2 regions of the Oleiphilus sp. HI0066 genome follow, and region 1 is predicted to be linked to the other one. Evidence: riboswitches for the same ligand, from Rfam matches in the RefSeq annotation. Region 1 holds a riboswitch; the other holds the start of a gene.
The links. A riboswitch is a leader RNA that binds a small molecule or an ion and turns the genes downstream of it on or off. The one in region 1 is predicted to bind cobalamin.

Region 1 (4,218 bases):
CCATAATGCTCATAAAGTTTTTCTACAATCGTAGCCAGCGTGATGCCATGAAGAGGATTGTTTGGTTGTTCCTGACTCATGTGAGTGTCGTTTTCCTTTTGTTGAATGCAAAACACTATAGTTAAAAACAGCCGGTTCGTTGAAATTGCCTAGATTTTAAGTGGCGTAGAGGTCTTGCGGCAAGTGATGCATGAAATCGCTTATGCAAGAGGGAATTAGCATAGTTAACTAAGTGCTTGTATTCCTTTAGCGTCTAAACAGCATTTCTTTAAGTAAAAGTGATCTAAACAAGTGAATCTGATTGCGACTATCTTTATGTACTGTAAGAACGGAGCCCAGCGGAGGAGCTAACTATGTTGCTTTCACATATGTTTGGATTGGCCACTCACCCTACTAGAGAGTGGCAAGAAATCAAAAAAGAGCATTCCATGCCGACAAGGATCTTTGTCGCGTACACCTGCATATTGGCCGCCATCGGGCCTCTGTGTGCTTATTATTCTACCACTGTAGTTGGTTGGACAATCGGTGATGGGGCCGTCACGAAGTTGACCGCAGACAGCGCATTCCTCTTGTGCGGGTTAACATATCTAACGATGCTGCTGGGAGTATTTTTTATTGGCTACATGATCGACTGGATGGCTCAGACCTACGGAGCTGAGCATGACGAGCAAGCTGCAAACGGAATTGCACTCATGGCATACGCATGCACGCCTCTGTTTTTAGGTGGTTTTTCGCTGTTATATCCTGTCTTTTGGGTCAACGCCTTAGTATTTGTATTTGCTGCCGCATGCGCAGGGGTTCTTCTACACAAGGGTCTTCCGATCGTGATGCGTATTTCAGAAGATAGAGCGTTTTTCTTCGAAGGGGCGATTCTCGCAGTCGCGCTCGTTTATCTTGTCTCAACGCGTGTCGCAACGGTAATTATTTGGTCGTTGGGTATAGGGCCAGAATTTATTGGCGGATAATAGGTAGAGACTAAATCGAGCCGCAAATGCTCTCATGAGATTTGCGGTTTTTTTATACCTAAGATTCGTAGCCGGCATTGTTTTAAACAATATATTGTTGTTTGTTATTAAAAATGCCTATATATTGTGTTTTGCATTGGTTCACATCTACTAAATAGACACGTAAGAATGTCTCTGAATTAGTTGTGCTAAGAGAGAATCTGGTGAAAATCCAGAACTGACGCGCAGCGGTAATTGGGAACGAAAGCGACATAATGCGAAGCAAGATAGCTACACGCATTAGGCACTGGAACGTAAAATTCTGGGAAGTCGTCGCTGTAGGATAATCGTTAGATTTAACACACGCCCATAAGTCCGAAGACCTGCCAAAGCAACCCATTTATCACAAGATAAATGGGCTTTCATACCTTCGCGACTATAGGGTGATCGAAAGACAGCATTATTGGCAATGGCAGCTTTATTGGTTGTCTCACTGTGTGTGCTGTTCATATAGATTTTTATGGCGAAGGGTTATTGGTCTAGTTGACCGAAACGCGATGAGAATTAATTATGACAACTCCAAATGCACTCTCTGATCCTAATATCAAACCAGTCTCAAACACTTCTAATTTCCAGCTTAAAGTGATCAAGCGCGATGGGACTCTCGATTCATATAATAGTGACAAAATAGCAGTCGCAATCACCAAAGCAATATTGGCCGCAGAGGATCATGATCATGCGGATGCAAGCCACGTTAAGCAGCTTGCCGATCAGATTGTAAGTGGTATTCATGGTCGCTTTGAAAAGCAATATCCATCTGGCGGCTCGATCAATATCGAGGATATACAAGATCAAGTTGAGCTAGGCTTGATGCGCCAAGGGATGCAGAAAGTTGCACGGGCTTATGTTTTGTACCGTGAGGAGCACGCTCAGCAGCGTAAAGATCAACAGCCTAGCGAAGAGGCACATCCTCACTTCAAAATGCAACGCAATGATGGCTCTGAGGCGCCATTAAACATTGGTCGTATTCGCGCTTTGATTTCTCAGGTGTGCAGAGGCCTTGAAGGCGTTGATGCAGATCATTTATTAGATTCGAGCTATCGCAACCTGTATCACGGCATTAAAGAGGAAGATATTGGTACAGCGCTTATTATGGCTGCGCGACCTTTGATCGAGTCAGAGCCGAATTATTCGTTTGTTAGTGCAAGGTTGTTGTTGGATTCGTTAATGAGCGAGGTGGGTAAGGCATTGAATGTTTACTTGCCTGCTGCGATAGAAGATGCGAGTAATGCGTATGCTGAAATATTCGAAGCGGGCATCCGTTTTGGCATTCAAGAAGAGCTTATCGATTCTAAGTTAGATTCCTTCAATATAGAGATGCTTGCCGATGCGCTCAAACCAGAGCGTGACAACCAGTTTACCTATTTAGGGTTACAGACTTTATACGATCGTTACTTTATTCATCATGAAGAAACGCGTATTGAATTGCCGCAAACCTTTTTTATGCGAGTCGCAATGGGGCTCGCGCTAAATGAGGATGACCCTACAGCCCGTGCAATTGAATTTTATGACCTCTTGTCATCGTTTGATTATATGAGCTCAACCCCCACCTTGTTCAATTCCGGAACGTTAAGACCTCAACTATCATCGTGCTATCTGACCACTGTTCCAGATGACTTGAGCGGTATATATGACGCTTTGCGTGACAATGCCTTGCTCTCAAAATGGGCAGGTGGATTGGGTAATGATTGGACTAATGTTCGCTCGCTAGGCGCGCACATCAAGGGAACTAATGGCCAGTCTCAGGGGGTCGTGCCGTTCCTTAAAGTTGTAAATGACACGGCTGTTGCAGTGAACCAAGGCGGTAAACGCAAAGGAGCCGTTTGTGCATACTTGGAAAGCTGGCATTTAGATATCGAAGACTTTCTCGATCTTAGAAAAAATACAGGGGATGAGAGACGTCGCACACACGATATGAACACCGCTAATTGGATTCCAGATCTTTTTATGAAGCGCGTGTTTGAGGAGCAAGATTGGACCTTGTTTTCTCCTAATGATGTTCCAGACCTGCACGACTTAACTGGTCAGGCATTTGAAAAGCGTTATGAAGAATATGAGCGTAAAGCTGAAATCGGGGAGATTAAACTCTCTAAGCGTATTCCCGCATTAGATCTATGGCGTAAAATGCTCTCGATGCTATTCGAAACTGGGCATCCATGGATTACTTTCAAAGATCCTTGCAACATTCGTTCGCCGCAGCAACACGTTGGCGTAGTGCATTCTTCCAATCTCTGCACTGAGATTACGCTCAATACCAGTGAAGATGAAATCGCCGTGTGCAATCTTGGTTCTATCAACCTTGTGAATCACATTCAGGACGGCGAGTTGGATAGAGAACGTCTCCAAAAGACGATCCGAACTGCTATCCGAATGCTTGATAATGTGGTCGACATTAATTACTACGCATGTCCACAGGCCGAAGCATCTAATTTACGACATCGTCCTATCGGCCTCGGTTTAATGGGTTTTCAGGATGCTTTATATAAACTGGGTATTCCTTACTCGAGTGCTGAAGCTGTTTATTTTGCTGATCAATCTATGGAGCTTATTTCGTACTATGCACTAGAAACTTCGAGTGCATTAGCAAAGGAACGTGGAGCCTATGAAAGTTTTGAAGGCTCACTATGGGATCAGGGCATTCTTCCTATCGACTCGCTTTATAAACTCAGCCAAGAGCGCGGCGAGCGTTATACCGTTTGTGATTACAGTCAAACCTTAGATTGGGATGGCCTGCGTCAGAAGATTAAAAAGGAGGGAATACGCAACTCAAATGTGATGGCTATCGCGCCAACCGCGACGATCTCCAACATTATTGGTGTGTCGCAATCGATTGAACCGACCTATCAAAATCTATTTGTTAAATCCAACCTGTCCGGTGAATTTACGGTTGTGAATCCATGGCTTGTTGAGGCGCTCAAACGTGAAAATCTTTGGGATGCAGCGATGGTCAATGATCTTAAATATTTCGATGGCAGTGTTAAGAAAATTGATCGTATTCCAGAGAACATCAAGGCACTGTATTCAACTGCTTTCGAGATAGAACCGCATTGGTTAGTGGAAGCGGCAGCACGTCGTCAGAAATGGATTGATCAAGCACAGAGCGTGAATCTTTATATGTCGGAACCCTCAGGTAAAAAGCTGGACAACCTCTACAAAACGGCGTGGAGCCGCGGTTTAAAAACGACCTATTACTTACGTTCGCTGGGTGCAACGC
Region 2 (4,218 bases), on a different contig from region 1:
CATACTTAATTGGAGCGAGAGGATAGAACCTAGCGAAAAACCTAGGTTTTACCGGTTGATATCGGATATTCGTAGCCACGTGCCATTTCAATAAATGCATTGAGATACTTAATATCGCCATCACTTTCACGCGTCCCCACGAATATCTGCTTGGCAATGCCCTCTCTACCTAAACGCACCACACTTAAAGGAAGCTTTTTACAATACTCCTCTGCTAACCAACGTGGCAGAGCAGCCACACCGCGCCCACAAGCGACCATCTGTAACATGATCTCGGTCGTCTCACTGGTTTTGTGAAGTCTGGGCACGACACCCGCCGGATTAAGGAACTGGCTATAAATATCGAGTCGATCAGTGGCGACCGGATAGGTCAGTAAAACCTGGTCTCTTAAATCTTCTGCTTCTGCATATTGGCATCCAACTAAATCGTGCCCCCGAGGCACAACCAAGACCTGCTCATAATCAAATACAGGGGTGAAATTTAGGCCGCTTTTATAAAACGGATCTGGCGTCACCAATAGATCAATTTCGTAATCTAACAGTGCGCCGACACCACCAAACTGGAACTTCTGTTTTACATCTACATCCACATCTGGCCACGCATCCAAGAACGGAGAAACGATTTTTAACAACCATTGATAACAAGGATGGCATTCCATACCAATTCGCAATGTGCCTCGCTCACCTTGCGCCATTTGCTTGAGCTTTTCTTCAGCATGATCTAGCAAGGGAAGCACGCGATTCGCGATATTTAATAGATAACGACCTGACTGAGTGAGACGCAAACTGCGCCCTTCTCGAAACCAAATTTCGGCGCCGAGATTATCTTCCAGCTTTCGCATCGTGTGACTTAAAGCGGATTGCGTCACGCAAAGCGCTTTAGCAGCCGCCGTTAATGATCCGTTCTGTTCAACGGCGTGCAGAATTCTAAGGTGAGTACGTTCAATCATCGTTAAGTTCAGCAAACATCATGCATGAGAAATATTAATCGGTACGTGAAAATATACCATTTTTACTCATCATAAAAGTCCTCTAAACTTGCTAGAACTCGATTATTGAAATAGTAATGATGGCTTTGATATGAACAAAGTTGCGAATAAAGTTACGCACGAATGTCAGGTCTTGAGCGCAGAACCCTTGACCAAAGATACCCTAGAGATTGAATTACTTTCTCCCGTCGGCACCTCGCTGAATTATCATGCAGGGCAGTATCTGCAGCTGGAACTCGATCTAAATGATGATGGAGAACCACAAGCGTTTTTTTATACCATTGCGAATCGTTGCGACCCAAACCAAGCTCGTCGAATACAACTGTATATTCAGAATGGTAGTGAGTTAGCCGGTAGAATATTGAAACACCTTACAAAATGTCTTATCGATGGGGCATCAGTGTCCGTGACCTTACCGATGGGGCAGGCTTTTTTGCAAACCAACCTTAATCAAAGGCATCTATTGATCGCCTCGGGATCAGGTATCGCGAAGATTAAATGCTTAACCGAAGAGGCTCTTACAAGACAACCTAAAGCACTGATCAATATCTATTGGTCGAATAGACATATCGACGACTTCTATCTGCTAAACCAATTTCAAGGCTGGGCAAAACAACATAAGAACCTCACCTTTACGCCGATCTTAGAAACAGAAAATAGTGAATGGAATGGCCGCTCCGGTTATATCTATGAGGTGATTGAGCATGATTTTGAAGACCTCGACAATACCAAGGTTTATCTATGCGGATCGCCCCAAATGGTATACGGCACTATCGATAAACTTGAATCCAAAGGCCTTAACGAAGCAAATTGCTACTCCGATGTTTTTGAATACGCGCCTAGAGAACGACGAATAGCAATTTAGGAATTGGACAGTTCAGTTCAACGCCCTTGCCCTATAGGAAGGGTTCTCTGGTAACAATGTTTTAATCTCAAGCAAACACGCATGGCACAAGCAGCCTTGCCAATGTTCCAAAATAAACGCCATTTGTTCTCTAGATAAGTGGACATCGCTACAGTGGCAAATTGTGATTGATCCCATTTTACATTCAAAGGGTGATCCACAACGGGGGCATTTGATTTCTTCATGGTTCGGCATATTTCTTTACAACGCAAATTGAACTCGGTAAACGGTCCTTTGCGAAAAAAGAAGAAACTACAGGAGGCAAGATAAGCGGTAACACTAAGCTTGCTTAAGGCAACTAAAACCTGTCTTTCTATACCTCATGATCGCGAAGGCATGAAAGTTCACCCAATAGTTTGTGGATGAACTGCGTTGGCAGGTCTTCGGACTTAAGGGCAAATAAGCTGAGCTTAGTTTTCTACGGCGACGGCTTCCCGGAGCTCTTTCCAGTGCCTGATCTTAATCTATATGAGATACCAATCGTGTCGCTTTCGTTCCCTATTACCGCTGCGCGTCAGTTCTGGATTCTCACCAGATTTCCTCTTAGCACAACCTGTAGATACCCTAAGGCATCTATTTAGTAGGCGTGAACCAATGCGGTACTGAATATAAGTTTACTGGCCTAATTATGCAACTAGTGGAGCACTAGTCGCCATGACTCAGCAATTCAAATTAAAGAAGCGTTGTGACTCTATCTATACCAGTTCTATAGGACCATGATCATCACAATGCCCGTTGTGCACGTGGTGTAACCTGCCATCCACTAAATAATCTATGTGATCTCCATGAGGCACCGCTTCGTGGCCACAACCTGGACCATGAACATGATCTCCGCAGGAGTGTAAAGGCTTACACCCATCTGGATTAGCGTCACTAACCTCGATGGTATGTTCATCGTAGTGATCTTCATGAAGGTGGTGTAGATGCCCGTCATGAATATAGTCGATATGATCGCCATGACGAATCGCAGTATGTCCACAGTTTGGGCCATGAATGTGATCAGGGTGGGATGAAGTGTTTGAGCAAGACATAGTATTCCTCCACAATCCGAATATTAATCAGCGGTCTATGTCAGTTTAGTCGACTATGAATGCCTTAGTATCAAAAGTACTCAGGTGATAAGATCATTTTGTTATTACTAACATTGAGCTTCAGTCATTTAGTGCGCTTCTATCTTTAAGCACACATCGAAAAACAAGCGATTTTCAGGTCTGCAATGTCTGTTTAGGTAATTGAACTAGGTCAAAGTTAGACCAGAAAACTCGGCCAAATACTAAACCGATCTCTAATGACGGTTTAGGAGGTATTTCTACCAAATTGGAATGACCGCTTTCTCATGAAAGTGAATGCCCGCAAACCAAGATTTCTTTCCTGACTGAAGGTCCGCTTTCCTATTGAAGCGGGCATTGTGTTCAGAGAGCCGCCAAGGTCTGCTCTTGTCTATTTTCATGCATTCGCAAAGTAGATTCCGGATACCCCAGGGCTCCCTCTCTTGCGCGTTGCGCAATTCACCTTGTCGCGCTTCGCTGTCCGGAATGACGCAATGGAACGAAGGGATAATCGCGTTGAGCGCGTAAGCGATCCGGGTCGCCTTTGGGGTGTTGGGGTCTTTGGCGAAACAAAGACCCTGACTTGCCGTCGGCCAGCGCCGACAGGAACAGAAGAATGAGCCTGATGTTACCCTCTAAAAACAACAACCACTTATGCCTAACCGTAGACAACACTCACAAAACAAAAAAAGCCGCTACTAGTTTCCCAATAGCGGCTTCATTTCATCAATGCTTGAGTCTAGCTACCGATAAAGTCTCGCATTAGTTCAGCTGTTTTTTCTGGTGTTTCAACCATTGCTAAGTGACCAATACCAGGCAATACAACCTTCTTAGAGTTCTTCACCAGCGCCGCATATTCATCAATATTCTTGGCACTAATCACCTTATCTCCTTCTCCCCAAATGATTAGGGTTGGCGCGGTGATATTAACGAATTCTTTGTCTAAGCCTTTAGTGAGGTCTGAACGAATGTCTTTAAAAATCTTTTCGTTGATCGCTAGTCGAGACACCGCTATTTCAGCCTCCGCTTTTGCAATCGCATCGGGAATAAATGGCTTCACTTCCATGACAAACTCTAAGACCCGATAAAAGTCTTGTTCAGTTTTTGCGATCAAAGGATTGCTCCCTTGCTCGAGAATTTCGTCCATCTGCGAAGGCTGAGTATGCACACCTGCTGGACTGATTAAGGTAACCGATAACACTTGATCTGGATGACGGGCTGCGTAAAGTGATGAGATAGCGCCACCCATAGAATTGCCCACCAAATGGAACTTCTT

Region 2: another riboswitch for cobalamin. It lies ahead of A3738_RS32655 (cysteine-rich CWC family protein); the one in region 1 lies ahead of A3738_RS28180 (ribonucleoside-diphosphate reductase subunit alpha).

The regions. Positions count from the first base shown of each region.
Region 1 is NZ_LWFH01001822.1:3,210-7,427, reverse strand. Features, by position in the region: gene A3738_RS28190 (VF530 family DNA-binding protein) at 1-80, opposite strand, end outside; gene A3738_RS28185 (Yip1 family protein) at 354-965, shown strand; cobalamin riboswitch at 1,129-1,350, shown strand; gene A3738_RS28180 (ribonucleoside-diphosphate reductase subunit alpha) at 1,515-4,218, shown strand, end outside.
Region 2 is NZ_LWFH01001222.1:54,882-59,099, reverse strand. Features, by position in the region: gene A3738_RS17130 (LysR family transcriptional regulator) at 42-950, opposite strand; gene A3738_RS17125 (NAD(P)H-flavin reductase) at 1,081-1,854, shown strand; gene A3738_RS32655 (cysteine-rich CWC family protein) at 1,867-2,088, opposite strand; cobalamin riboswitch at 2,250-2,475, opposite strand; gene A3738_RS17120 (hypothetical protein) at 2,589-2,924, opposite strand; gene A3738_RS17115 (alpha/beta fold hydrolase) at 3,682-4,218, opposite strand, start outside.